4 regions of the Streptomyces sp. NPDC056987 genome follow, and region 4 is predicted to be linked to each of the others. Evidence: riboswitches for the same ligand, from Rfam matches in the RefSeq annotation. Region 4 holds a riboswitch; each other region holds the start of a gene.

The links. A riboswitch is a leader RNA that binds a small molecule or an ion and turns the genes downstream of it on or off. The one in region 4 is predicted to bind cobalamin.
Positions count from the first base shown of each region.
Region 1: linked by a shared signal. The riboswitch ahead of ACFTZC_RS14730 (cobalamin biosynthesis protein) and the one ahead of metE (5-methyltetrahydropteroyltriglutamate--homocysteine S-methyltransferase) in region 4 are both predicted to bind cobalamin.
Region 2: linked by a shared signal. The riboswitch ahead of ACFTZC_RS32725 (CbtB-domain containing protein) and the one ahead of metE (5-methyltetrahydropteroyltriglutamate--homocysteine S-methyltransferase) in region 4 are both predicted to bind cobalamin.
Region 3: linked by a shared signal. The riboswitch ahead of ACFTZC_RS34230 (ribonucleoside-diphosphate reductase subunit alpha) and the one ahead of metE (5-methyltetrahydropteroyltriglutamate--homocysteine S-methyltransferase) in region 4 are both predicted to bind cobalamin.

Region 1 covers NZ_JBHURV010000010.1:191,430-198,407, forward strand. The annotation lists gene ACFTZC_RS14720 (putative cobaltochelatase) at 1-832, opposite strand, end outside; gene ACFTZC_RS14725 (cobyric acid synthase) at 903-2,459, opposite strand; gene ACFTZC_RS14730 (cobalamin biosynthesis protein) at 2,456-3,457, opposite strand; cobalamin riboswitch at 3,494-3,614, opposite strand; gene ACFTZC_RS14735 (hypothetical protein) at 3,761-4,024, opposite strand; gene ACFTZC_RS14740 (anion permease) at 4,097-5,380, opposite strand; gene ACFTZC_RS14745 (class II aldolase/adducin family protein) at 5,575-6,276, shown strand; gene ACFTZC_RS14750 (alpha/beta hydrolase) at 6,392-6,978, shown strand, end outside.
Region 2 covers NZ_JBHURV010000037.1:44,935-51,912, reverse strand. The annotation lists partial or broken gene ACFTZC_RS32745 (N-acetylmuramoyl-L-alanine amidase) at 1-320, shown strand, start outside; gene cobM (precorrin-4 C(11)-methyltransferase) at 453-1,238, opposite strand; gene cbiE (precorrin-6y C5,15-methyltransferase (decarboxylating) subunit CbiE) at 1,235-2,500, opposite strand; gene ACFTZC_RS32730 (CbtA family protein) at 2,620-3,456, opposite strand; gene ACFTZC_RS32725 (CbtB-domain containing protein) at 3,526-3,765, opposite strand; cobalamin riboswitch at 3,802-3,949, opposite strand; gene ACFTZC_RS32720 (histidine phosphatase family protein) at 3,981-4,634, shown strand; gene ACFTZC_RS32715 (GlsB/YeaQ/YmgE family stress response membrane protein) at 4,697-4,960, opposite strand; gene ACFTZC_RS32710 (TIGR03086 family metal-binding protein) at 5,030-5,650, opposite strand; gene ACFTZC_RS32705 (DUF6597 domain-containing transcriptional factor) at 5,722-6,585, shown strand; gene ACFTZC_RS32700 (GNAT family N-acetyltransferase) at 6,624-6,978, shown strand, end outside.
Region 3 covers NZ_JBHURV010000041.1:72,066-79,043, forward strand. The annotation lists gene ACFTZC_RS34225 (ribonucleotide-diphosphate reductase subunit beta) at 1-252, opposite strand, end outside; gene ACFTZC_RS34230 (ribonucleoside-diphosphate reductase subunit alpha) at 252-2,651, opposite strand; cobalamin riboswitch at 2,799-2,967, opposite strand; gene ACFTZC_RS34235 (CstA-like transporter-associated (seleno)protein) at 3,001-3,291, opposite strand; gene ACFTZC_RS34240 (carbon starvation CstA family protein) at 3,288-5,540, opposite strand; gene ACFTZC_RS34245 (GntR family transcriptional regulator) at 5,720-6,484, opposite strand; gene ACFTZC_RS34250 (extracellular solute-binding protein) at 6,733-6,978, shown strand, end outside.
Region 4 covers NZ_JBHURV010000060.1:29,960-36,937, forward strand. The annotation lists gene ACFTZC_RS39545 (hypothetical protein) at 163-558, shown strand; gene ACFTZC_RS39550 (SDR family NAD(P)-dependent oxidoreductase) at 589-945, shown strand; gene metE (5-methyltetrahydropteroyltriglutamate--homocysteine S-methyltransferase) at 1,114-3,432, opposite strand; cobalamin riboswitch at 3,597-3,800, opposite strand; gene ACFTZC_RS39560 (hypothetical protein) at 4,444-4,671, shown strand; gene ACFTZC_RS39565 (hypothetical protein) at 4,837-4,953, shown strand; gene ACFTZC_RS39570 (DUF952 domain-containing protein) at 5,227-5,604, opposite strand; gene ACFTZC_RS39575 (NAD(P)-dependent alcohol dehydrogenase) at 5,974-6,924, opposite strand.

The sequences.
Region 1 (6,978 bases), on a different contig from region 4:
CCACCTCGAACGCGGCGCAGGTCGCGGCGATCTGCCGCAGCGCCGTGTCCCCGAGGCGTACGTCCGGCAGCAGGGCCCGTGCCGCGACGATCCGTTCCCGCAGCGCGCTCTCCTCACCGGCCCAGCGCGCCGCGAACCCGGCCGGGTCGTCGTCGTACGCGAGGCGCCGCCGGACCACCTCCACCCGCAGATCGGGCTCGCGGGACGCCGCGACCTCGACGGTCAGCCCGAAGCGGTCCAGCAACTGCGGCCGCAGCTCGCCCTCCTCCGGGTTCATCGTCCCGACGAGGAGGAAGCGCGCGGCGTGCCGTACGGAGACGCCCTCGCGCTCGACATACGAGGCGCCCATGGCCGCCGCGTCCAGCAGCAGATCCACCAGGTGGTCGTGGAGCAGGTTGACCTCGTCCACGTACAGCACCCCGCGGTGCGCGTCCGCGAGCAGCCCCGGCTCGAACGCCTTCACGCCCTCGGACAGGGCCCGTTCGATGTCCAGGGCCCCCACGAGCCGGTCCTCGGAGGCGCCCACGGGCAGCTCGACCATCCGCGCGGCCCGCGCCCCGCCGGGCACCCGCCCGTCCGCCCCGTCCGCCCCGTGCGGCCCGTCCGGGCACCGCGGATCCGGCGCGGCCGGATCGCAGCTGAACCGGCACCCCGTCACCACCGGCACCTCGGGGAGCAGCGCGGCCAGCGCCCGTACGGCCGTCGACTTCGCGGTGCCCTTCTCACCCCGCACCAGGACGCCGCCGACCGCCGGACTGACCGCGTTCAGCAGCAGGCCGAGCCGCAGGTCGTCCATGCCCACCACGGCGGTGAACGGAAAGGGGGTGCTCATAGGCTGATCGCTCCTTCGGGTTCGGGTGACTCGTCGATGACCGGACGGACTCCGGGGCGGCGCGCGGCGCTCACGGCGCCCCCGGCGGGATGAACGGCAGCCCCGCCGGGGCGCCCTCCTCGATCAGCCGCAGCAGCGCCGTCGTGTCCGCGTGCTCCTCGACGAGGTCCGCGAGCAGGTCGAGCTGTTCCTCGCGCAGTGCGCCGAAGCTCGTGCCGGGCGCGGGCACGAACCGCCGGCCGGCCGCCCGCGCCACCTCCGCCAGGAACCGCCGCCGGAACGCGTCGCTCTCCAGCGCCCCGTGCCAGTGCGTGCCCTGCACGGCCCCGGCCCGGCAGCCGTCCAGCGCCCGCCCCTGCGGGTCCGAGACGAAGGCGTCCCCGCCGCGCACGTCCGCCACGCCGTGGTGGATCTCGTACCCCTCGACCCGCTCGCCGAGGGCCACCCCGACCGGCCGCGCGAGGGTCTTCTCCCGGTCGAACCTGACCCGTACGGGCAGCAGTCCGAGCCCGGCCACCGATCCCGCCCGGGACTCCACCTCGTCGTCGATCCGCTCGCCGAGGATCTGGTAGCCGCCGCAGATCCCCAGCACGGGACGGCCCTCGGCGGCCCGCAGGACCAGCGCGTCGGCGAGCCCGCGCTCCCGCAGCCAGGCCAGCGCCCGCACCGTGCCGCGCGTGCCCGGCACGATCACCAGATCGGCGTCGGCCAGCTCCTCGGGGCGGTCCACGAACCGCACCACGACCCCGGGCTCCGCCGCCAGCGCGTCCACATCGGTGAAGTTCGACATGAGGGGTACGGCGCAGACCGCGATCCGCAGCACGTCCTCGCCGTACGGGGGAGCCACCACCGACTCGCGCAGGGCGCCGCGCAGCGAGACCCGCAGCCCGTCCTCCTCGTCGATGCCCAGACCGTGCCGGAAGGGCAGCACCCCGAGCGTCGCCCGCCCGGTCAGCCCGCGCAGCATGTCGAGCCCCGGCTCCAGCAGCGACACGTCGCCCCGGAACTTGTTGACGAGATACCCCGCGACCAGCGCCTGGTCCTCGGGGCTCAGCAGCGCGGTCGTCCCGAAGAAGGAGGCGAACACCCCGCCCCGGTCGATGTCCCCGACCACGACCACCGGCAGCCGCGCGGCCCGCGCGATGCCCATGTTCACGATGTCCGTCCGGCGCAGATTGATCTCCGCCGGGCTGCCGGCGCCCTCGCAGATCACGGCGTCGTACGTGGACCGCAGCTCCGCCAGGCACTCCAGAACCGGCCCGAGCAGCGCCTCCTGCCTGCCTCCGTGGTAGCCGCGTGCACTCAGTTCCCCGACGGGCTTCCCCATCAGCACCACCTGGCTGCTGCGGTCGCTGCCCGGCTTGAGCAGGACGGGGTTCATCAGCGCGGTCGGCTCCACCCGCGCGGCCTGTGCCTGCATCGCCTGGGCGCGCCCGATCTCCGCCCCTTCGCGCGTCACGAACGAGTTCAGCGACATGTTCTGGCCCTTGAACGGCGCGACCTTCACGCCCTGGCGCACCAGCCAGCGGCAGATCCCCGCCGTGACGACGCTCTTGCCCGCGTCGGAGGTCGTCCCGGCGATCAGCAGCCCTCCGCCGAGCCCCGCGCCACCGCTGTTCCGGCTCATCCAGGCCTCCCGGTACGCATCGCCCCGTACACGAATCGGCCCGTCACGCAGGCCGCGAGAGCCAGCACGTTGACCCGGCCGGCCAGCCGTACGGCGCGCTCGATGTCCGGGACCCCGACGGGGCGCCCCGTGCCGTTCAGGACGGGCCGGTGCTCCACCCGCCCGCCGTACGCGAGGGTCCCGCCGAGCCGTACGCCCAGCGCCCCGGCGAACGACGCCTCCACGGGGCCCGCGTTGGGGCTCGGATGGCGGTGCGCGTCCTGCCGCAGGGCCCGCAGCGCGCCTCGGCGGTCCGGGCCCGCGGCGACGGCCAGCGCGGCGGTCAGCCGGGCGCCCGGCCACCCCACGACGTCGTCGAGGCGGGCCGACGCCCAGCCGAACCGGCGGTAACGGGCGCTCTTGTGACCCACCATCGCGTCCAGCGTGTTCACGGCGCGGAACCCCACGAGCCCCGGCGTCCCGGCGAGCGCGCCCCACACCAGGGCGCCGACGACGGCGTCGGAGGTGTTCTCGGCGACGGACTCCACGACGGCGCGCGCGATCTGGTCCTCGTCCAGGGAGTACGGGTCACGCCCGCACAGATGCGGCAGTCGCCCGCGGGCCCCTTCGAGGTCCCCGGCGGTGAGCGCCGCGCCGACGGCCCGTGCCTCCCGGCCCAGCGAAGTGCCCCCCACCACGGCCCAGGTGGCGGCGGCGGTCAGCGTCACGGCGGCGGCGGGCCGCTCGCGTACCGCCGCCGCGGCCAGTGCCGCGACCCCGGCGGCGGCTCCGGCGCAGAGCGCGGTGTGCAGCGCGCCGCGGCCCCGGTGGTCGCGCCACAGCGCGCGCTCGACAGCTCCCGCGGCCCGGCCGAAGGCGGCCACCGGATGTCCCCGGCGCGGATCGCCGAACAGCCGGTCGGCCAGGAGCCCGAGGGTGGCACCGTACGCGAAGATCCGCTCGGCGGCAGGGGCGGCCCGGCCGCCGCCGCGCGCGGCGGCAGAACCGCAGCCAGGCATGGCGAAGTGTCCTCACTCAGGGTCCGCGCCCCGGCTCGACGTACGTGATGCGACGGCGAGAGTTCCTGGCTCCTGGAGGCGAGGCTCACAGTGACAGTGGCGGGACCGCGCCGGATTCGCACCGGCTTCCTCTGCTGCCGTCGTCAATGGCCCCGGAAGTCCACCACGCCGCGCAGGACCCGTCAACTCATCCTTGACCTGCGGCGGGACAGTGTGCGGAGCCCCACACCGGACCGGTCGGCCGATGCGGGGCTCCCGCGGGGACGTGCGTGGCGCGTGTGGCGCGTATGGCGTGCGTGACGGTCAGGCCACGATGAGGCTGATCCCGTACGCGACGGCTCCGGCGCAGAGCGCGAAGCACAGGTAGGCGCCGGCGCGGGCGGTGAGGGGCGCCGGTCCGGTGGCGGGGGTGGAGGCGGCGGTCGAGGTCCCGGCCTGGCCCTGCGCGGGCGCGGAACCCCGCTTGGCGAGGCCCACGACGCCCAGGCTGAAGAGGCCCACGAGGGCGACGGTCGCCACGAGGCTGACGCCGAAGACGGAGCCGAGTGCTGCCCAGTCGATGTCCATGCGGTCGCTTCCTGAGAGGTGGCGCGGAGAGATGAGGCGGAGAGGAGGAGCGGCGCTAAGAGGCGGCGCGGATCACACCGTGGCGCGGCGGGCGGGCTCGCCGCTCTGGTCCGCCGGGGCGGGGATGGTGGCCGAGAGGTCCTGGCCCGCGGCGCCCGCCGGGGGAGGCGGGGTGACGGCCGCGACGGCGGCGGTCACCACACCGGCCGGCTCACCGGTCCGGCCCGAGCCGCCGTCGGCGACGGCTTCGTCGGCGTTGACGTTGGTGTGGTCGACGGGCTTGCGGCGCGAGGCGAGCCAGATCCCGGCGGAGCCCGCGATCAGCAGCACCGCGACGACGACGATGCCCCAGGTGCCCTGGCCGGTCAGGAACTCGGCGCCGGCGGCGACCAGACCCGCGGCCGGGAGCGTCAGCCCCCAGGCGACGAACATCCGCGTGGCCGTGGACCAGCGCACCACCCCGCCCTTGCGGCCGAGCCCCGCGCCCATGACGGCGCCGGAGCAGGACTGCGTGGTGGAGAGCGAGAAGCCGAGGTGCGAGGAGGCCAGGATGACCGTCGCGGCGCTGGTCTGGGCGGCGAAGCCCTGCTGCGGCTGGAGGTCGGTGAGGCCGGTGCCCATGGTGCGGATGATGCGCCAGCCGCCCAGGTACGTGCCGAGCGCGATCGCGATCCCGGCGGAGACGATGACCCACAGGGGCGGGTTGGAGCCGGGGGCGAGAACGCCGCCGGTGACCAGCGCGAGCGTGATGACGCCCATGGTCTTCTGCGCGTCGTTGGTGCCGTGGGCCAGGGAGACGAGCCCGGCGGAGGCGATCTGCCCGGCCCGGTAACCCTTGGCGGTGACCCGGTCGTCGCCGTCGTTGACGGCCTGGCCGATCCGGTACGTCAGCCGCGTCGCGAGGAGGGCGGCGAGCCCGGCGACGACGGGGGCGGCGAGCGCGGGGATCAGGACCTTGGTGATGACGACCCCGCCGTTGACGCCCGAGGCGCCGACGGACATCAGGGTCGCGCCGATCAGGCCGCCGAAGAGAGCGTGGGAGGAGCTGGACGGGAGTCCGAGCAGCCAGGTGAAGAGATTCCACAGGATGGCGCCGACGAGCGCCGCGAAGATGACTTCGGTTCTGATGCCCTGTTCGTTGATGAGCCCGCCGGAGATCGTCTTGGCGACCTCCACGGACAGGAACGCGCCGACGAGATTCAGGACCGCGGACATGCCCACCGCGACCTTGGGCTTCAGAGCGCCGGTCGAGATGGTCGTCGCCATCGCGTTGGCGGTGTCGTGGAAACCGTTCGTGAAATCGAACACGAGCGCTGTCACGATCACGATCGCGAGCAGCAGTGTGATGTGTTCCATTGACCCAGGACCCAGGCAATCGTTCGACGTCGGTGGCCTCGGTGAACGTAGGGAGTCAGGGTGAACGGAAGATGAACTAGGTGGGTCTTCGGGGTGACTCACCCCGTGAGGTTGACGGCGGGGCCTGGCAGGATCGCCGTATGACGGATGACGGGACCGGCGAACACGGCGAACTGGCGGACGAGCGAGGCGAGATGACGGGCGCGCGGGGCGTGGCGGAGGGCCGGACGGAGGCCGGTCGGGGGGCCGGTCAGGAGGCTCTGGAACGGGCCTGGGCGGAGCTCGTCGACACAGCCCGCAGAACGGCCGCGGAGGGCCTGGTCGTCGGCACCTCGGGCAATGTCTCCGTGCGCGTCGGGGAGCTTGTCCTGGTCACCCCCAGTGGAGTGCCGTACGACCGGCTCGCGCCGGGCGACGCGATCGCCGTGGACCTCGCCGGACGGCAGGTTCTCGGCACTCTCACCCCAACGAGCGAACTTCCCCTGCATCTCTCCGTTTACCGCGACACATCGGCGACGGCCGTCGTGCACACCCACGCCGTGCACGCCACCGCCGTCTCCACACTCGTCACCGAACTCCCCTTGATCCACTACATGGCGGCGGCCCTCGGCGGCGCCGTCCGGGTCGCCCCCTACGCGCTGTACGGCTCGGAGGCGCTGGCCCGCGGTATGCGGGAGGCCCTGGTGGACCGTACGGCCTGCCTGCTCCAGAACCACGGCACGGTGGCGTACGGCGACACCCTCGCCCAGGCGTACGACCGCACCGCCCAGCTCGAATGGATGTGCCGCCTCTGGCTCACGGCCGCCGCGGTGCCGGGACACCAACCCTCGCTGCTGTCGGAGGAACAGGTGCGGGAGGTGGCGGAGAAGCTCAAGGGGTACGGCCAGCGGACCTGACCCCGGTCCCGGGCTCCGCCTCCCGCCTCCCGCTTCCCGTCTCCCGCTTCCCGTCTCCGCCTCCGACGGCCCCCGCCCGCTGGCCGGGGCGCGCACGGGTGGTGACACTGGGAGCGTGCGCCCGGCTACAGCGGCGGCAGCGGCCGTCACCACAGTGCTCGGGGTCGGCGCGGCTGCGGTCGCGGCCGGCCGGTACGCCAGCGATGCCGCGCTGAAGGCACCGCCGGGGCGGCCCCTGCCCAGCGACCCGAAGATCACGGTGCACGCCCTGGCCGCCGGGCAGGTCACCCTGACCCGTTCGCTCGCCTCGCTGCGCCCCGGAACGTACGGGATCGAGGGGGCGGGCGCGCACGCCGTCGTCGGACCGGTCCTGGACGGGGTCCCGCGCCCGGCCGACACCGTGGTGCGCCGGCTGGAACGGGTCAGCCGCGGCACCCTCGTGCCCGGGAGCCGCGTACGGTTCACCCCGCGGCTGTACGAAGGGGACCCCGGCACCGCCCTCGGCCTCACGCACAAGAACGTGTGGATCCCGGGTGAACTCGGTTCCCTGCCCGCGTGGTTCGTACCGGGGCCGCGCGACACCTGGGTGATCACGGTGCACGGCCTCGGCACCACCCGGGAACATCCGCTGAACGTCATGGAGTTCCTCGCGGCCCAGCGGCTGCCCGTCCTCGACATCTCCTACCGGGGCGACCCCGGCGC
Region 2 (6,978 bases), on a different contig from region 4:
AGGTCCTCGCGCGCGTGATCGCGGAGGACTACGGCGACCGGCCGCCCAGGCCCACCCGGGGCAACGCCGACGGCGAGGACGGCAACGCCCGGTTCTACGGCTTCGAGTGCGTCAACCTCGGTGACGGGAAGGACCCGTGGCCGGAGGCCCAGCTCGACGCGATCGAGCGGGTGGGCGCGGCGATCTGCCGTGCGCACGGGTGGAGCGCGCTCAGCGTCATCGGGCATCTCGAATGGTCCAACGACAAGATCGACCCCAAGGGGTTCGGAATGCCCGGCATGCGCGACCGGATCGCCGGGCGGCTGAAGACCACCCCTGCCAAGAAGTGAGCGTCACCGGAATGTAGTCACGCGGGGGACGGCGGGACACGGAGAAGGTATCCGTGCCCCGCCGTACCGGTGCGTGCGTGCCCGGGCGCGGACTCCGCCGTACCCGTACGAGCGCTACGAGCGCTACGAGCAGCCCGTGACGCCGTCGCTGTCGATGGCGCAGTCGCCGTCACGATCGCGCTCCGCCGAGTACAGGTGGCTGTCCCTGAACTGCTCCGCGCCCAGCGTCCTGCCCACCATGATCACCGCTGTCCGCACCACCCCCGCCGCCTTCACCTGCGCGGCGATCCCGTCCAGCGGCCCGCGCAGCACCAGTTCGTCGGGGCGGCTGGCCATCGCCACCACCGCCGCCGGGCAGTCCGCGCCGTAGTGCGGCAGCAGTTCCGCCACCACCCGGTCCACGTACCGCGCCGCCAGGTGCAGCACCAGCAGCGCGCCGCTGCGGCCGAGCGTCGCCAGGTCCTCGCCCGCCGGCATCGGGGTGGCCCGCTGGGCGACCCGGGTCAGGATGACCGTCTGGCCGACCGTCGGCACGGTCAGCTCCCGCTTGAGCGCGGCGGCGGCGGCCGCGAACGCCGGTACGCCCGGGACCACTTCGTACGGCACACCCGCCGCGTCCAGCCGCCGCATCTGCTCGGCCACGGCGCTGAAGACGGACGGGTCTCCGGAGTGCAGCCGCGCCACGTCGTGACCCTCGCCGTGCGCCCCGACCAGTTCGGCGGTGATGGCGTCGAGGTCCATCCTGGCGGTGTCGATCAGGCGCGCGTCCGGCGGGCACTCCGCCAGCAGTTCGCGCGGGACCAGGCTGCCCGCGTACAGGCACACCCGGCACTCGGCGAGCCTGCGGGCGCCGCGCACCGTGATCAGGTCGGCGGCGCCGGGGCCCGCGCCGATGAAGTACACCGTCATCGTTCTTCTCCTGCTCCTGCTCCTGAGGCCGGGGCCGGCGCCGGCCCCGCTGCCGATCCTGGGGCTTTCGTGACCGACCACTGCGTGACCGGCATCGCCTGCCGCCACCCCGTGAAGCCGCCGACCGGCACCGCGTGCGCGACCGCCAGCCGCACCAGTTCCCCGCCGAACCTGCGGTACCGGTCGGCCAGCAGCGCCTCCGACTCCAGCGTCACCGTGTTCGCGACCAGCCGGCCGCCCACGGGCAGCGCCTCCCAGCAGGCGTCGAGCAGGCCCGGCGCGGTCAGCCCGCCGCCGATGAACACCGCGTCGGGTACCGGCAGTCCGGCGAGCGCGGCGGGCGCCGCGCCGACGGCGACGCGCAGCCCGGGGACACCGAGCGCCCGCGCGTTCCGGCCGATGCGCTCGGCGCGCGCCGGATCGCGTTCCACGGACACCGCCCGGCAGGACGGGTGCGTACGCATCCACTCCACCGCGATGGAACCGGACCCGCCCCCGATGTCCCACAGCAGCTCCCCCGGCGCGGGCGCCAGCGCGCCCAGCGTGGCGGCGCGCACATGGCGTTTGGTGAGCTGTCCGTCGTGCTCGTACGCCGTGTCCGGCAGCCCGGGTACGGCGCCGAGGCGCGGCGCGCCGGGCGCGCGGCGGCACTCGACCGCCACCACGTTGAGCGGGTCCCCGGCCGGACCGGCCCATGCGTCGGCGGTGGCCGTACGGTGCCGCTCGCGCTCCGAGCCGAGCTGTTCGAGCACATGCAGCGGGCTCGGCCCGTAGCCGCGCGCGCGGAGCAGCGCCGCCACCTCCCCGGGCGTCCCGGCCCCGGCGCTGAGCACCAGCACCCGGCGGCCGTCGTGCAGCGCGGCGGTGAGGCGTTCGGCGGGGCGGCCGACGAGCGTGACGACCTCCGTCTCCTCCACCGGCCAGCCGAGCCGGGCGCAGGCGTACGAGACGGACGACGGATGCGGCAGCACGCGCAGCGCCGCCGCGCCGACGACCTCGCCGAGCGCCCGCCCGATCCCGTAGAACATCGGGTCCCCGCTGGCCAGTACCGCGATCCGGCGTCCGGCGTGCGCGGCGAGCAGGCCGGGCACGGCGGGGCGCAGCGGCGACGGCCACGCCACCCGCTCGCCCGCGCACTCCGCGGCCGGCAGCAGGCCGAGCTGGCGGGGCCCGCCGATGACCACGTCCGCCCCGCGCAGGGCCTCCCGCGCCGCGCCGGAGAGCCCGGCCCAGCCGTCCGCGCCGATCCCGACCACGGTCACCGGCCGACCCGGGGCCGACGGCACCGCATCAGGGGCCGACGATGCGGACGGCGCGGGACCAGGGGGCGGGACGCTCACTGCCGTACACCTCTGAGCTGGGAGAAGACCGACCCCGCACTCTACTGTCCGGCCGCCCGCGGCTCCCCGACGGGTGCCCCGGGCGGCACGACGGCGGCATCGGCCACCGCCCGCGGCCGGAGCATCCGCTCCGCCAGTTCCCCGAAGATCAGCCCGAAGGCCGTCCAGAGCAGCGCCTGCACCCCGAGCGACGCGAGCCGGAACTCCCACAGCAGCGCCGCGGGGAAGGACGCGGGGACGGCGTCCGCGTTGGCGGGCAGCACCAGACAGGCGACGGCGACGACGGCCACGTAACCGGCGCCCGCGGCGAGCGACGCGTTCCAGTTGCCGAGCCGGGGTGCCAGCCTTCTCCCCGCGATGACGGCGATGACCGCCAGCAGGACGCTGAGCAGGATCATCAGGAAGAACAGGGTCGTGCGCCTGCCGATCGTGTCCGGATTGCCCACGGCGGGCGGCGTCGCCGGATACTTCAGGAACGGCACCAGGTAGACGGTCGTGAAGGCGGCCCCCGCGACCAGCGCCGAGGTCGCCCGCGGCCCGAACCGGCCGATCCTGCCCAGGCTCACCGCGAAGACCAGCGAGGCGATCCCGCCGAGGGCCACCCCGTACACCAGCACACCGGTGGCGAGCCCGAACGTCGACTGGACCGGCCTGCTGACCAGTTCCTCCTCCTCTTCCTCTCCCGCTTCCCCCGCGGGTACGGGGTCCGCCGCGGCGCCGTGCTGATGCGCCGGGGCGGACCGGGTCTCCTCCTGCGCGATGGAGTCCCGTACGGAGGGCTCACCCGCGAAGTAGGCCAGCACGAACGCGAGAAGTCCGGCCAGTACGCCCGCGACCATGCCGCGGACCAGGAGGTTTCTGACGGTGAAGGCATGCATGCGCGTCATCTCCGCTGTCGCTGCTGTTTCCGCTGTCCGCTGTCCGCTGTCCGCCGTTTACGCCGACGGTCAGTGGCAGGGGAACCCGAGCAGATGACGGCCGTCGTGCACCCATTCGTGCACACCGGCACCGGAGATCACCGAGGTCGCGCCCTGTTCGGCGCCGACGAAGTAGAGCAGCACCAGCATCAGGGTGCCGACGAAGACCGCCCACGGCAGCACGGCGCGCAGCGGAAGCGGGGCCGGGGCGGCACCGGTGGCAGAGGTGGGCGGAAGAGCGGTGTTCGCAGGCGCGATGGACTGAGCCATGGCACATCCTCCTGAGGGAACTCGCGTCCCGTTGATGGAGCTCGAACGACGGCCGTCGGGTCTGACTCACCGGTTCCCCGCCGCGTGGCACGCGGCCGGAATCGGCATACAGTGGCGCGACCGTGCCGGAATCTCACCGGACTTCCGTCCCGCCGTCGTGGATATCGACGTGAAGGTACCGCGAACCGGCAGACGGGCCAAGGGGGCCTTTCGTTATGACGATCCGCGCGACGATCCGCGTGCAGCTCATCTCACCCGCCATCGGCCCGGCCCTGCGCGCGGCCCGCTTCGGCGACCTTCCCGAGGACGGGCCCGGCGCCGCGACGCGGGCGGTGGACGCCGCCGGGGTGCGGCAGGCCGAGGCCGTACGGGAGGAGTTCCCGCGCGGCGCCGCCGTGTACGTCTCGTCCTCACCCCGCTGCCGTACGACCGCCGGTCTGCTCGGCCTGGACGCGCGGCCGGTGCCGGAACTCGCGCCGTGGGACATGGGGCGCTGGCGGGGCAGGACCCTCGACGAGGTCGCGGCCGCCGAACCGGCGCAGGTGAGCGCGTGGCTCGCCGACCCGTCGGCCGCGCCGCACGGCGGGGAGACCCTGCTCGCGCTCTACGCCCGCGTCGGCCGGTGGTGCGAAACGCTGAGCCCCGAGACCCCCCGCGTGATCGCCGTGGCCGAACCGGAGATCGTCCGCGCCGCCGCCCTGCACGCGCTCTCGGCGCCGGCCTCCGCGTTCTGGCGGTTCGACGTACGGCCGCTGACCGTCACAGAGCTCACCGGGCGGGACGGCCGCTGGAACCTGCTCGGCGGCCGTCCGCTCACCGGCACCGGCGAAGACGCCGGCGAGGGCTCCGAAGAAGGCGGAGACGACTGACGGAAGCCTGACGGGGGCCTGACGGGGGCTGACCGGATACGTAGCGAAATCCCCGGCAGTGGTCAGCCGCGGCCCTTCGCGCGGTCCAGCGCGGCCACGCCCACCGCCGCCAGGCCGACCTGGATGATCAGCTCGATCCAGTCGAAGCCCCGGGTGTCCGCGACGCCGAACGCCGCCGCGACGAACGTACCGACCAGCGCCGCGACGATACCGACGCCGATGGTCAGCAGCACCCCGATGCGCTGCCGCCCCGGCACCACGAGCCGTCCCAGCACGCCGATGACGATGCCGACGACAATGGCTGCGACAAAGCCGGATATCTCCATGTCCCCTCCTCTTCGCCCACTTGCTGTCGAAAGCGGTACTGACCGAACATCTGCCCGCCATGCCCCCGTTCAGTCCTGCGGGCGGTGCGGGGGCACCCAGCCCGGGTCGCGGCCGGTCAGGGCCAGCAGTACGTCGAAGGGCGCCGCGTCCGGCGCCACCGGCACCGGCTCCCCGAACACCCCCATCTTCCTGGCCGTCGGCGCCAGCGACCCGAACTCCGCCGTCAGCAGGCCGACGAGGGCCGCGTCCGGCTCGTACGGCTGCCCCGTCGCCCGCGCCAGGTCCCACGCGTGGACGGTCAGATCCCCGAGCACCATCGAGCCGACCGTCCTGGCCGGCAGCCCCATCGCCCCCGACGTGCCCTCGTCTGCGCCCGGCGCGTCCCAGGCGTCGACGAGCCGCGCCGTCTCCGCGGCGAACCGCTCGCGCCACTCCCCCGTGAGGTGCTCGGGGGCGGCGCCGAAGTCGGCGTCCCGCTTCGCGGCGAGCGCCTGGAAGTTCACGACGACCTGGAAGAGATGGTCGAGCAGGGCGTGGACGTCGTACTCGGCGCACGGCGTCGGCGCGCCGAGCTGCTCGTCACCGATGTCACGGACGACGGGGAGGGCATGGTCCGCCGCCGACTTCAGCAGTGCGCTGATCTTGATGCCGTCCGGTGCGCTGATCTTGATGTCGTTCTTCTCGCTCATGGGACGGACGGTAGGGACGGCGCCGCCCCCGCGTCTTGAACAAACGCGACGCGCGACGATACGTTCCGTGAATGGCAGGTCCGCGGCGTGACACCCGGGGCATCGTCGACGCCCCCGGCCTCTTCGCGCGCGTACGGTTCCGCCGCCGCGAGCCCGCGCCGGCCCTGCGGCCGTATCTGGAGCACTACTGGCTGATCGACTGGGACCTGGAGCGGCCGTACGTCTCCCATGTGGTGCCTCACCCGTCGGTGAACGTGGTGTTCCAGCGCTTCGACACTCCGAGCCCCGTGGCGTTCGGGGAGGTCGCGGGCGTCGGCCTGGAGCTGTTCGCGCAGAAGCTGGAGGGCCGCGGCCGGGTGTGCGGGATCCAGTTCCGGCCGGGCGGCTTCCGTCCCTTCGCGCCGGAGCGGCCGGTGGCGGAGTGGACGGGGCGCCGGGTGCCGGTCGGCGAGGTCCTGCCGACGACGGAGGCGGACCTCACGGCGATTCTCGGCCCGGGCACCCCCGCCGCCCCGGACGCCCCCGGCACCCCCGACACCCCCGAGGACGAGGACGAGGACGCCGAGGACGCCCGGGTCGCCGCGCTGGACGCGTATCTGCTGGGCCTCGACCCGCGCCCCGATCCGGAGGCCCTGCGCGCCATGGCCCTGGCCGACCGGATCAGGACGGACCGTACGATCCGGCGCGTCGGCCGCCTCACCGAGGAGGAAGGTGTCTCGGCGCGCTCGCTGCAACGGCTCTTCGCCGCGTACGTGGGCGTCGGCCCGAAGTGGGTCATCCTGCGCTACCGCATCCACGAGGCGCTGGAACGCGCGGAGTCCGGCGCCGTCGACTGGCCCGCGCTCGCCGCCGACCTCGGCTACAGCGACCAGGCCCATCTTGTCCGGGACTTCACGGCGACGGTCGGGGTCCCGCCGACGGCGTACGCCCGCTGAGAGCGCCGCTGTCGGACCCGCGACCTACAGTTGCGGTCATGAGGACCGAGGGGACCGAACAGAGCCGGGACGGCCTGGGCAGCGAAACCGGCGAAGACAGCGGAGTCGGCGGAGCCGCCGCGCACGGCGAGGGCGGCCTGCGCGGCGAGGCCGGGCGGGTGCGCCCGGCACCCGGGTCACCGCGGGTCCGGATCGACGCGTGGTCGGCGGGCGACCTCGGCCTGCTCCGGGCGGCGAACGCGGCGGAGCTGATGACCCACCTCGGCGGCCCCGAGACCGAGGAGCAGATCCTCAAGCGGCACGAGCGGTACGTGGCCCTGAGCGCGGACCGCACGGACAAGGGCCGGATGTTCCGCGTCGTCCTCCTCCCCGAGGAGATCCCGGTCGGCACGA
Region 3 (6,978 bases), on a different contig from region 4:
GTAGAGCGTCAGCACCAGATTGTTCGAGACGATCGAGTCGCCCGTCGCGAAGAACGCCACCAGCCGGCCGATCATGTGCTGCTCGCCGGGGGTGAGCTTGGCGAGGTCGGCGACGTCGGAGTGGAGGTCGACCTCCTCCACGGTCCAGGTGTTCTTGATCGCGTCGCGGTAGCGCTCGTAGAAGTCCGGGTAGCGCATGGGGCGGAGCGTCAGCTCGAAGCCCGGGTCCAGGAGATTCTTTTCCGTCGTCATTACTGGCAGGCCTCGCAGGACTCGGGGTTTTCCAGGGAACAGGCGATCGCCTCGTCGGCCGGGGTGAGCTGAGCGGGGACAGCTGCCGGCCTCGGCGCCGAGCCCGCCGCGCGGGCGATCCGGGTCGCCGGGCGTGAGCGCAGGTAGTACGTCGTCTTGAGCCCCTTCTTCCAGGCGTACGCGTACATCGAGCTGAGCTTCCCGATGGTCGGCGTCTCCAGGAACAGGTTGAGCGACTGGCTCTGGTCCAGGAACGGCGTACGGGCCGCCGCCATGTCGATCAGGCCCCGCTGCGGGATCTCCCACGCCGTACGGAACAGTTCCCGTACCTCCGCCGGGATCCAGCCGAAGCCCGCCACCGAGCCGCTCGCCTCGCGCAGCGCCTCGCGGGTCCGGGCGTCCCAGACGCCGAGCCGCTTCAACTCCTCCACCAGGTAGGAGTTGACCTGGAGGAACTCCCCGGAGAGCGTCTCGCGCTTGAACAGGTTCGAGACCTGCGGCTCGATGCACTCGTACACGCCCGCGATCGACGCGATGGTCGCCGTCGGCGCGATGGCGAGGAGGAGGGAGTTGCGCATGCCGGTCTCCGCGACCCGGGCGCGCAGCGCCGCCCAGCGCTCGGGCCAGTTCAGCGTCACGTCGTAGTGGTCGGGGTGGAGTACCCCGCGCGCCGCGCGCGTCTTGGACCAGGCGGGGAGCGGGCCGTCCCGCTCGGCGAGGTCGCAGGAGGCCTCGTACGCCGCGAGCATGATCCGTTCGGCGAACCGGGTGGAGAGCGCGGCGGCCTCGGGGGAGTCGAAGGGCAGCCGCTTCTTGAAGAAGACGTCCTGGAGGCCCATCGCGCCCAGGCCCACCGGGCGCCACTTGGCGTTGGAGCGGCCGGCCTGCTCGGTCGGGTAGAAGTTGATGTCGACGACCCGGTCGAGGAAGGTGACGGCCGTACGGACGGTCTCGTCCAGCCGCGCCCAGTCGATGTCGCCGGTGGCCGCGTCCACGAACGCGCCCAGGTTGACGGAGCCGAGGTTGCAGACGGCCGTCTCGCCGTCGTCCGTGACCTCCAGGATCTCGGTGCAGAGGTTGGAGGAGTGGACGGTGTGGCCGGGCTCGGCGGTCTGGTTGGCCGTACGGTTCGACGCGTCCTTGAAGGTCATCCAGCCGTTGCCGGTCTGCGCGAGGGTGCGCATCATCCGGCCGTACAGCTCACGGGCCTTGAGGGTCCTGCGCGCGAGACCGTCGGCCTCCGCCTTGCGGTACGCGGCGTCGAAGGCGTCGCCCCACAGGTCGACCAGGTCCGGCACGTCCACGGGGGAGAAGAGCGACCAGACGCCGTCCGCCTCGACCCGGCGCATGAACTCGTCGGGGATCCAGTGCGCGAGATTGAGGTTGTGCGTACGGCGCGCGTCCTCGCCCGTGTTGTCGCGCAGTTCGAGGAACTCCTCCAGGTCCGCGTGCCAGGTCTCCAGGTAGACGCAGGCCGCGCCCTTGCGCCGGCCGCCCTGGTTGACGGCGGCGACGGAGGAGTCGAGGGTCCGCAGGAACGGGACGATGCCGTTGGAGTGGCCGTTCGTCCCCCGGATCAGTGAACCGCGCGAGCGGATACGGGAGTACGAGAGCCCGATCCCGCCCGCGTGCTTCGAGAGCCGCGCCACCTGGTGGTACCGGTCGTAGATCGAGTCCAGCTCGTCCAGCGGCGAGTCCAGCAGGTAGCAGGAGGACATCTGGGGGTGGCGGGTGCCGGAGTTGAAGAGCGTGGGGGAGGAGGGGAGGTAGTCGAGGCGGCTCATCAGCCCGTAGAGCCGCCCGACCTCCGCCACCGCCCGGTCGCTGTCGTCCTCGGCGAGCCCGGCGGCGACGCGCAGCAGGAAGTGCTGCGGCGTCTCGACGACCTGCCGGGTGAGGGGGTGCCGGAGAAGATAGCGGCTGTAGAGGGTGCGCAGCCCGAAGTAGCCGAAGCGGTCGTCGGCGGCCGGGTCGATCAGCGCGTCCAGGCGTGCGGCGTGGCGCGCGACGAAGCCGGCCGTACGGTCCGCGATCAGGCCCTCGCGGTGGCCGGTGGCGACGGACGCGGAGAACGACACGGCGCCCTGGGACGCGGCCTCGTCGGCGATCGTACGGGTGAGCAGCCGGGCGGCGAGCCGGGAGTACGCGGGGTCCTCGGAGATCTGTCCGGCCGCCGCCTCCGTGGCCAGCTCGCGCAGCTCGGCCTCGTCCGAGCGGGCGTTACGGCCGCGCAGCGCGGCGGCGGCGATCCTGCCCGGGTCGGCGTCGGGCAGATCGGCGGTCAGCTCGGTCAGGATCCGCAGCAGCGCGGTGCCGGGGGCGTCGGCCGCCGGTGGCTGCCCGGCTCCGGGCCCCCGCTCGGTCGTTGCTGAAACCGGATCCGCTGGCGCGATGGTCACGTGGTGCTCTCCCTCGCTCGGCTCTGGGCCGCGAGGAGGCACGGGTCCGCGCGCACGGCCGTACGCCCGTCATCGCAGAGGGCAGCACACCGCGCCGCGTCCACCGGCCCAACCGCGAGGCCCGGACGTCTGGGCGCCCGGATCGGTCGAGCCGGACGCACTGCCGGCAGGTGTTCGGACTGGCGGGCGCGACAAAGCGCGCCACAGTACACCGTTGCGGGACAGTTCCGGATTCACACCGGATTCCCCTGCGTCGACAGCGAGGTCGAGCATACATCTGGGGGGCGCGCGCCGCGCCACCCCCCAGATGTTGTGTCGTACGGCGCCGCAGTGCGGGATCGGCGGCGGCTCAGCAGCAGCGGAAGCCCTCGCGCGGATCGGCCTCGCGGGCGTCCGTACGGCTGCGTTCGAAGGCGCGGCGGGTCATGATCCCGCCCGCCGGGTCACCGGCGCCGGCACCTACGCCCGTACCCGTACCCGTGCCCACGCCCGCTCCCGCACCGGCTGCCGCGTCCGCGTGGGCCCGGGCGTGGGCCACGTAGCGCTCGTACGCCGACTCGCCGGTGAACTCCCGTACGTACCAGCGGATCCGCCCGGCCATGTGCCGTACCCGATCCGCCCGGCTCTGGATCCGGGTCATGCCGGGCCCGTTCCCGCCGGGACGCTCTCCCGCTCCCTGGTGGCCTCGGCGGCGGCCAGTTCCGCCTTCTCCTCCTGGGTGGGGATCAGGCCGGCCGGGGCGACGATCTTCGACTCGACGTACGGGACCTCCGCCAGCCGGACGCCCTCCGGATCGCGGATCGCCTTGAAGCAGACCCGTCCGGCGTCCGCGATGACCACGAGGATGAGGACCGCGAAGAGCGCCGAAAGCACCCCGTCCACCGTGGAGTTGGTGACCACGGTGTGCATGTCGTCCATGCTCTTGGCCGGGGCCAGCACCTCGCCCCGGTCGATGGCCGACTGGTACACGTCGCGCTGGGTGAAGAAGCCCACCCTCGGGTCGGACGAGAAGATCTTCTGCCAGCTCGCGGTGAGCGTGACGGCGGCGTCCCAGGCGAGCGGTACGGCCGTCACCCACGCCCACTTCAGGCGGCCGGACTTGACCAGCAGCGTGGTGCAGACGGCGAGCGCCACGGCCGCCAGGAGCTGGTTGGCGATGCCGAAGAGCGGGAAGAGCTGGTTGATGCCGCCCAGCGGGTCATGGACGCCGACCCAGAGGAAGTAGCCCCAGCCGCCGACCACCACCGCGCTGGCGAACCAGACGCCCGGCTTCCAGCTCACCTCGCGCATCGGCTTGTACACGTTGCCGAGCATGTCCTGGAGCATGAAGCGCCCGACACGCGTCCCCGCGTCCACCGTGGTGAGGATGAACAGCGCCTCGAACATGATCGCGAAGTGGTACCAGAACGCCTTCATGGCGGTGCCGCCGACGACGGACGAGAAGATCTCCGCCATGCCGAGGGCGAAGGTCGGTGCCCCGCCCGTCCGCGACAGCAGGCTCGTCTCCTCGACGTCCTTGGCCGCCTGGGCGAGCTGGTCGGGCGAGATGGTGAAGCCCAGGTTGGCGACGGCCTGCGAGGCGGACTCGACCGTACCGCCGATGACCCCGGCCGGGGAGTTGACCGCGAAGTACAGCCCCGGGTCGATGATGCAGGCGGCGATCAGCGCCATGATCGCGACGAACGACTCGGTCAGCATCGCGCCGTAACCGATCATCCGGATCTGGGTCTCCTTCTGGACCATCTTCGGCGTCGTGCCCGAGGAGATCAGCGAGTGGAAACCCGAGAGCGCGCCGCACGCGATGGTGATGAAGACGAACGGGAACATCGACCCGGCGAAGACTGGGCCGTCACCGCGGCTCGCGAAGTCGGTGATCGCCTCCATCTTCATGGTGGGCAGCGCGATCACCACGCCCAGCGCCAGCAGCACGATCGTGCCGACCTTCATGAAGGTCGACAGGTAGTCGCGCGGCGCCAGCAGCATCCACACCGGCAGCACGGAGGCGAGGAAGCCGTACGCGATCATCCAGATGACCAGCGTGCCCGCTTCCAGCGTGAACGTGTCGGCGAGCGAGGACTCGGCGACCCAGCCCCCCGCCACGATGGCGAACAGCAGCAGCGCCACCCCGATGAGCGAGACCTCGCTGACCCGGCCGGGGCGCAGCACCCGCAGATACACGCCCATGAAGAGGGCGATCGGGATGGTCATGGCGATGGAGAAGACGCCCCACGGCGAGTGCGCCAGCGCGTTGACGATGACCAGCGCCAGCACGGCCAGCAGGATGATCATGATCATGAAGACGGCGATCAGGGCCGCGGCGCCGCCGAAGGGGCCGATCTCGTCCCGGGCGATCTGGCCGAGCGAACGGCCGTCGCGGCGGGTGGAGAAGAACAGCGTCACCATGTCCTGGACGGCGCCGGCGAAGATGACGCCCGCGACGATCCAGATGGTGCCGGGCAGATACCCCATCTGCGCGGCGAGCACCGGGCCGACCAGCGGCCCGGCGCCCGCGATGGCCGCGAAGTGGTGGCCGAACAGCACGCGCCGGTCGGTGGGGTGGAAGTCGACCCCGTTGTCGAGCCGTTCGGCGGGGGTGGCCCGGGTCCTGTCGACCCTGAGGACACGGTTCGTGATGAAGCGGGAGTAGAAGCGGTAGGCGATCGCGTACGAGCCGAGCGCCGCGGCGAGCATCCAGGCGGCCGAGACCTCCTCGCCCCGGGAGAGGGCGAGCACCCCCCAGCCCGCCGCGCCCACCAGCGCGACCAGTGTCCAGATGACGACGGATCTCGGGGTGAGACCCCCGGTGGTCCTCGGTGGGGTGCCGGTCGGCGCGGGGTCGGTCGACGGGGTGTCGGCCGACGGGGCGCCTTTCGGCGCGGGCTCTGGCATGGCGAGTCGTCCCCTCACTGGTCACCGCTGGTCACCTGCGTTGTACCTGACGCGTAATGCGCAGGAAATCTAGGGGACCATCCCGGGACGCGCTACCACCAGCCCATATCCCGGAACGTTAACTGCCCGCGCACGGTGGGTTTATGTCGCCGTGGCGGGTTTTCGTTCCGGGGCCCCGCTCAGGGGCGGGGGCGCTGGAGGCGGGCCACGAACTTGTAGCGGTCGCCGCGGTAGACGGACCGTACCCACTCCACCGGTTCGCCGGCCGCGTCCAGCGAGTGGCGCGAGAGCATCAGCATCGGCAGGCCCACGTCCGTACCGAGCAGCCCGGCCTCGCGCGGGTTGGCCAGGGACGTCTCGATCGTCTCCTCGGCCTCGGCGAGGTGGACGTCGTACACCTCCGCCAACGCCGTATAGAGGGACGTGTACTTGACGAGTGAGCGGCGCAGGGCGGGGAAGCGCTTCGCCGAGAGGTGGGTGGTCTCGATGGCCATCGGCTCGCCGCTCGCGAGCCGCAGCCGTTCGATGCGCAGCACGCGCCCGCCGGCCGTGATGTCGAGGAGTCCCGCGAGGGTGTCGTCGGCGGTGACGTACCCGATGTCGAGGAGCTGCGAGGTCGGTTCGAGGCCCTGCGCGCGCATGTCCTCGGTGTACGAGGTGAGCTGGAGGGCCTGGGAGACCTTGGGCTTGGCGACGAAGGTGCCCTTGCCCTGGATGCGTTCGAGCCGCCCTTCGACGACCAGTTCCTGGAGCGCCTGGCGGACGGTGGTGCGCGAGGTGTCGAACTCGGCGGCCAGGGTGCGCTCCGGCGGTACGGGCGTACCGGGCGGCAGTGTTTCGGTCATGTCGAGCAAGTGCCGTTTGAGGCGGTAATACTTGGGCACGCGGGCCGTACGGGTGGCGGGTCCGCCCTCGGTCTCCGTGCCGACCCCGTCCGTGGCCATGGCCTGCCTTCCCGACTCCTGCGCTGCTGCCGTCACCGGCTCCTCCGTCTGTCGCGGCTCACATGGTGGCACGGTCCGGCCACGAGTCGTCGCCCTCTCTCAGGTGTCGGTCCGATAACGGACACGACAGCCCTTCTTATACACCCTTGACACCCCTAAAGGTCTAGGCCAAGCTCACTTGCTACTGGTCAAATGGTCTAAACCATTAAACGGGCCAGGGGGGTTGCAGTGTCCCTGAGGAGGGTGGCGTGAAGCGCAAGCTCATCGCGGCGGTCGGCGTCGCAGGCATGGTGATCGGCCTCGCGGCCTGTGGTTCCGACGATCCGAAGGGCGGGGCGGCCGGGGGAGAGTCGGCGAAGGAGCTCACCGTCTGGCTGACGGTGGACGCCCAGAACAACTGGCCGGAGCTGGTCAAGGCCGCGGACGCCGCCGTGGTCGCGAAGAACCCCGGCATCAAGATCAAGCACGAGTACTACGGCTGGCCCGACAAGAAC
Region 4 (6,978 bases):
AAGGTGCAGGGACCCGTCCGGTCCCGGGCTGCCTAGTCTGACCGCAGTCAACGATCCGATCGTGATCAACACGAGGGTCGGCGCATCACGGAGGGGGAGTTCGGCCATGGGCAGGATCACTGGGTTCAGAACGAGGGCTGCCGCGACGACCGCGGGCGGCCCATGTCGGACCTGGCGTTCGACGCCGACATGGGGCGGCTGTTGACGTGGCAGCTGGCCTCGGGCAACCCGCTGTTCATCGTCTGCCACGGCCCTGCCTCGTTGCTGGCCACCAGGATCCATGGCGAGTCGCCGTTCAAGGACTACAACATCACCTGCTTCACCAACGAGGAAGAAGAGGGCGTGGGGCTGGCCTCCAGGGTGACGTGGCTGCTGGAGACCGACGTCCAGGAGAAGGTCGGGGTCAACTTCAGCCGCGGTCCTGGGAGAGCGGATGCTGGAAATCCTCAAGTGACCCCGTCCCGGGGCGGGGTGGGACGGGGTCAGGTCACCTGCCGAGTGAGCCATCGCCGAGGGGCCGGCGGGTCCCGGGGGGTACCAGAACCGTCACCGGCCTGATTCCCGCTGGTCAGGTGAAGGAAGTGAAGCATGAAGGACACGACGGGTGCGGGCACCGCCCAGAAGGTCGCGATCATCACCGGTGCCGACGGGGGCATCGGCTCTGCCGTCGTCACCGCCTACCGCGACCTCGGGTACGCGGTCGTGGCCACCAGCCGTTCCATGCCGCAGTCCGAGGACCCGCAGGTGCTCGCCTTCAACGACGATCTGGCCGAGTGCGGCGCCGGCGCGCGGATCGTGGCGGCGGCGATGGACGGGTTCGGCCGGATCGACACCGTGGTCAACAGCGCCGGCGTCTACATCGGCAAGCCGTTCACCGAGTACACCGACGCGGATTTCGCGGGTCCAGAGCCCGGCTTCGGCGGCCGTGCTGCGCGGGGGGCATGAATTCGAAGGAGTAAGAGTGACCTCCTCGTGCGAGGAGGTCACGAATGGACAGTGCTCTGTCCGCGCTTGTACTGGGGATGCCGAGAGCCATGGGCTGCTGCTCTCTCTCAAGCCGGGGGCTGGGGGAGGAAGGCGGATGCTTCCTCCCCCAGCCGACCGGGCTTGCGGTCAGGACGCGGTGAGTTCCTCGCGGACCGCGCGGGCGGCGGCGGCCAGGTTCTCCAGGGATGCGTGGGTCTCGGGCCAGCCGCGGGTCTTCAGCCCGCAGTCGGGGTTGACCCACAGCCGCTCGGCGGGGATGGCCTTCAGTCCGGTTCGCAGGAGCTCCGCAGCCTCATCCGTGCTCGGCACGCGCGGGGAGTGGATGTCGTAGACACCCGGCCCGGCCTCGCGCGGGTAGCCGTGGGCGGCGAGTTCGCGGGCGACCTGCATGTGGGAGCGGGCGGCCTCCAGGCTGATGACGTCGGCGTCGAGATCATCGATCGCCTGCACGATGTCGCCGAACTCGGCGTAGCACATGTGCGTGTGGATCTGGGTGTCCGGCCGCACTCCGGCTGTGGTGAGCCGGAACGCCTCCGTCGCCCACGCCAGGTACGCCGCGCGGTCGGCGGCCCGCAGAGGCAGGGTCTCGCGTAGCGCGGGCTCGTCCACCTGGATGACCGAGGTCCCGGCCGCCTCCAGGTCGTTCACCTCGTCGCGCAGGGCGAGGGCGACCTGGCGGGCGGTGTCGCCGAGGGGTTGGTCGTCGCGGACGAAGGACCAGGCAAGCATGGTGACCGGGCCGGTGAGCATGCCCTTGACCGGGCGGTCGCTCAGCGACTGGGCGTAGGACGTCCAGCGTACGGTCATCGGCTCGGGGCGGGAGATGTCCCCGGCGAGGATCGGCGGGCGGACGTACCGGGTGCCGTAGGACTGGACCCAGCCGTGCTGGGTGGCGAGGTAGCCGGTGAGCTGTTCGGCGAAGTACTGCACCATGTCGTTGCGCTCGGGCTCGCCGTGCACCAGGACATCGATGCCGATCTTCTCCTGGAAGGAGATGACCTCCTGGATCTCCGCCTTGATGCGCTCCTCGTACCCGGCGGAGTCGATGCGGCCGGCACGCAGGTTGGCACGGGCGGTGCGCAGTTCGGTCGTCTGCGGGAACGAGCCGATGGTCGTGGTCGGCAGCAGAGGCAGGCCGAGGTGGGAGCGCTGGGCCGCGGCGCGTTCGGCGTACGGCCGGGAGCGTCGCGCGTCGGCGTCCGTCACGGCCTCGGAGTGGGCTCGCACGGCGGGGTCACGCGTGATGGGTGAGCTGGCGCGGGCGGCGAGATCGGCGCGGTTGGCGGCGAGTTCGCCGGTGATGGTGTCGGTGCCCTGGGCGAGGCCCCTGGCGAGCGTGACGATCTCAGCCGTCTTCTGCTGGGCGAAGGCCAGCCAGCGCCGGATCTGCGGGTCGATGTCCCGCTCGGCCGTGGCGTCCAGCGGGACGTGCAGAAAGGAGCAGGAGGCGGCGACATCGACGCGGTCGGCGAGCCCGAGGAGGGTGCCGAGAGTGGACAGCGACTTCTCCAAGTCGTTGATCCAGATGTTGCGGCCATTGACGACACCGGCGACCAGGCGCTTGCCGGGCAGTCCGCCGACGGCGGCCAGGGCGTTCAGGTTGGCGGCGGCGGCCCCGGTGAAGTCCAGCGCCAGCCCGTCCACCGGCGCCTTGGCCAGCACCGGCAGGGCGTCGCCGAGCCGGTCGAAGTAGGAGGCGACGAGCACCTTCGGCCGGTCGGCGTGACCGCCGAGCTCACGGTAGGCGCGCTCGGCGGCCTTCAGTTCGGCCGGGGTGCGGTCCTGCACGAGGGCGGGCTCGTCGAGCTGGACCCACTCGGCGCCGGCCGCGCGCAGGTCGGCGAGGACTTCGGCGTACACAGGAAGCAGCCGGTCCAGGAGCATCAGCGGTTCGAAGCCCGCGGGCGCGCCGGGAGCAGGCTTGGCGAGCAGGAGGTACGTGACGGGTCCGACCAGCACGGGCCGGGGGGTGAGTCCCTGGGTGAGGGCTTCTTTCAGCTCGGCGACCTGCTTGGTGGAGTCGGCCGTGAAGACGGTGTCGGGGCCCAGTTCGGGGACCAGGTAGTGGTAGTTGGTGTCGAACCACTTGGTCATCTCCAGGGGAGCGATCTCCTGGGTACCGCGGGCCATGGCGAAGTAGCCGTCCAGCGCGTCGGCCTGGACGGCGGCGCGGTGCCGGTCGGGGATCGCGCCCACCATGACGGTGGTGTCGAGGACCTGGTCGTAGTACGAGAAGTCACCGGTCGGCACCTCGTCGATCCTGGCGTCGGAGAGGTGCCGCCAGTTGCTCCGCCGGAGCTCGGCGGCGGTCGCCTGCAGGGCGTCGGCGGTGACGCGGCCCTTCCAGTAGCCCTCGATCGCCTTCTTGAGTTCCCGGTTCGGGCCCTGGCGGGGGTAGCCGTACACGGTGGCCCGTGCTGCCGCGGCTGCGGACTTCGTTGTCACGGAAATCTCCTTCGCGAGATATCTCCCTGGAATCCCGGGACAGGACGCGAGCGCGAAGGGGTGACGAACCGGACGGACCCGACCTCGCGCGGCACAGCGCGGTCATCCGCCTGATATGTACGCCGACCCGCCCACGAGGTCACCGGGATCTCCGCGCACGAATGGTTCGCACACGGGCAACGGGCAGGTCTTCGGACTCGCGAGCACGCCTTCCTGAGGAAGACACCTACTGGCCGTCGCTTCCCGGACCCTGTACGTCGGATCCAGTGCGTATGACGGCGGTCGTTCCCACTCACCGCTGCGGGGCAGTCCCGGATTCCCACCGGGTTCCCTCTTACGACGCGTCTGCCTGGAGGGCAGGGCGAACCAGCTGCATGGCCAGGCTAGAGTGTGGACAGCCCTTTGGTCGAGCGTGTTCACATTCCGGAATCTGACACGGAGCGCGAGAACTCCCGCCCGGCCTTCAACGGCGCGATCGCCGGGACCGGTACTGGCTCCTACCGCCTCGCCGGAACCCCGAGCCCGAGCCGAGGAACCCGCTTGATGGTTCTGCACGGTCTCTCCCATAGTTGCGGGCCGGAACCACGTCAGCTCCCTCGTCGCGACAAAAGACCGCCTTGCAGCGTCAGCGCGGACGGCAGAGGCGACCACGGAGATTCTGGCCCGCCCGGCCTGCCAGTCCCAGGAACTCCAGATCTGGGGGACGATGGGGGCACCCTGCGGACATGGTCTGCTCGGGTTGCGGCCACGGGTGGCGTCCGTACGCGGACCACCCGGAGTAGGGCGTCCTCGCGATGAAACACTCGATCTGCCGGGCGGTTGAGGTAGGTGCGGTCGAAGTGGCTGAGCCCGGTCGCTTTCCGGAGCACGGAGTCACCTGAAGGACGGCAGCCCAGGATCGGCAGCTCAAGCGAGGAACGCACGGACTTCCGGCATGCTGGACCGCCCGTCTGATGTCCGGCGCCCGACGGCACGAGCGGGACAGCAACCGCCAGCCGCTGTGTCCGTTGAATGCTGACGCCCAAGGACTACTGGGTCCAAGCTCCCGACGGCATCCTCGGCATCGACGTCCTCTTGCTGGACTACGACGGAATCTTCGCGCCGGTCGACGATGTCGACGTGAACGGCAGCATCGTGTGGGACTCGCACCACGACAAGACTGGGCAGCAGACCAGGACCGTCCGGGGCACGAACGGTGAGGCGGAGGTCACTTTTACCGTCGAGAGCCTCTCCTACTGAGGTTGAACTTGTGGAGTCGTAGGGACTGACGGCTCGTCGCTCGTGCGGTATCACCGGGGCACGCGGTATCCACAAGGGGGCGGGCTGACCGCCGAACGGCAGCAGTTCCGCGAGGAGTTACGGCTCAAGGCGGCTGAGGGGTTCGCCCGGGGCGAGGCGAGCTCGGTGATCGCCAAGGACCTACGGGTCAGCGTTCGTTCAGTGCAGCGCTGGCGGCAGATGTGGGACGAGGCGGTCCGCGCGCTCTGCGGTCACAGGGGCCGGCGTCACTGCCGAGGCTGAGCGACAAGCAGTTCGCCCAACTGGAGGCGGAGCTGGCCAAGGGGCGCAGCCAATGTGATTTCGGCTGGCCGCCGAGGGCAGTGATTGTTCGCTGCGGTGCCCACGCACGTCCTGTGGCTCCGCAATCCAGGAATTCGCTCTATCGGTCCTGGACGGACTGGTGGCTGACCGCTGCGCACCGCCACCGCCGGAGAGGCAGATGACGACCACAACTACTGTGGCACAAAAAAATCCTCTGCCGGCGGGCGACGAATGGCGTTACCGCGAAGGCGTTCAGTCTCTTTCCTTCAGTCCTGCCGCCCGCCCCTGGTCATCCCACTCCACCTCCAGTACGTGTTCGATCGCGTCCCGGTTGAGAGGCCCAAACACATGAGGGAACAGGGTGCTTTCGGTGACCCCTGGCGGCGGGACGGGCACTGCTGGCTCCCACTCGCACTTCGCGGTGAGCCGGTCCACGTTGAGAACGAGTGTCAGGAGCGGTCTCGGTGCGTCCCGGTAGAAGGCGTTGACGATGGCGATGGTGGTCTCCTCGTCGGGTGAGCAGTGGACGAATCCGTCCTCCGAGAGCGACCCGGGTGCGTACGGGCCGTCGGGGCGGGCGTTCCACTCATCGAGTGGGACCACGTGCTGGATGGTGGCACGACTGGACATGCTGGCCGTGAGCTCCTCGAAATAGGGGGCGCGCGGGCCCCGGACTACGGAAGCCAGGCGGTTCAATGTAGCCGCCTGGCGCGGTCGGCCCGGCTCCCGAGTCCCGCCGTGGATGGGTGGCCTCAGTCAGCACCGGGCTGCTGAGCAGGTTCCCCCGGGGTGGCGAGGTCCGCCGCCGGTTGAAGGGCGGCGGACCCGGTTTCCGGGCTGGTCGGTGCTGTCGGCGTCTTCCGTGAGAATGCGGCACACGGTGCCGTTCTCGGCCTGCCCCCGGGATAGCAGCATCTTTCCGCTGCTATGCGAAAGGATCCGTCATCCAGCGGGTGTGGGGTTGGTCATCTGGGTGCCGAGCGGTTGTTGCCTGGGGTGTCAGTTGGTCAGGTTGGTGAGGATCAGGCCCTTGCCGTTGATCTTTCGGCCTGTCTCCAGGCCGGCGATCAGAGTGGTGGCGCCCTCCAGAGAGACGGTTTCGCCGATGGACATGCGGATGTCCCCGGCGGCGGCCCTGTCGGCAGCGGCGGTGAGGGCCCGGGTGTCGGGCTTGCAGAAGAAGATCTTGTGGCGGCGGGCGAAAGCGGCGTGCGCGAACTTGGCGGGGGTGGCGTTGATGTCGAGGTAGACGCCGGTCTTGTTCAACAGCCGCATCGCGGTCTTGACCGGCAGGAAGCCGTTGGTGTCGTAGACGACGTCGAACGCGCCTTGGAGTTCTTTCTGGTCTGCGGGGTCGGCGGCGGTGTAGTCGTAGAGGCGGTCGATACCGAGGGCGTGGGCGTGCTGTACGGAAGTGGGGCCGCTGGTGCCGGTGACGGTGGCGCCGAGGGCATGGGCGAGCTGGACGACAGCTTGGCCGACGCCGCCGGTCGCCCCGTTGACGAAGACCCGCTGGCCGGCCTGCAGCCGGGCGCGGTCGATGAGTCCGGCAAAGGCCATGACCACGGGGGTGGCGAGCGCGGCGGCCTGCTCGAAGGAGAGACCGGCGGGCTTGATAGCCAGGTGGGAAGCGGGGGCGATAACGGCCTCGGCGAAGGCGCCGCTGGGCTTCAGCGCGGTGATCCCGTACACCGGGTCGCCTGGCTTCAAGCCGACGACACCGGGGCCGACCACGGTGACGGTCCCGGAGAAGTCCGAGCCCATCGCGCGGGGGAAGGCCCGGCCGGTCATCATCTTCAGCTCGCCCTGGCGGACCTTCCAGTCGATCGGGTTGACCGCGGCCGCGACGACGGAGACCGCAACCTCTCCCTCCTGTGGCGAGGGCAGGGTGAAGCCCTCCAGCCGCATCGTGTCCGGGCCGCCGTAGCGGTGGTACTGAATTCTGCGCATGAGGCGTGTTCCTTGAGAAGATCCGTGCGGTTGAACTCGGTGGTGCCTACTGGG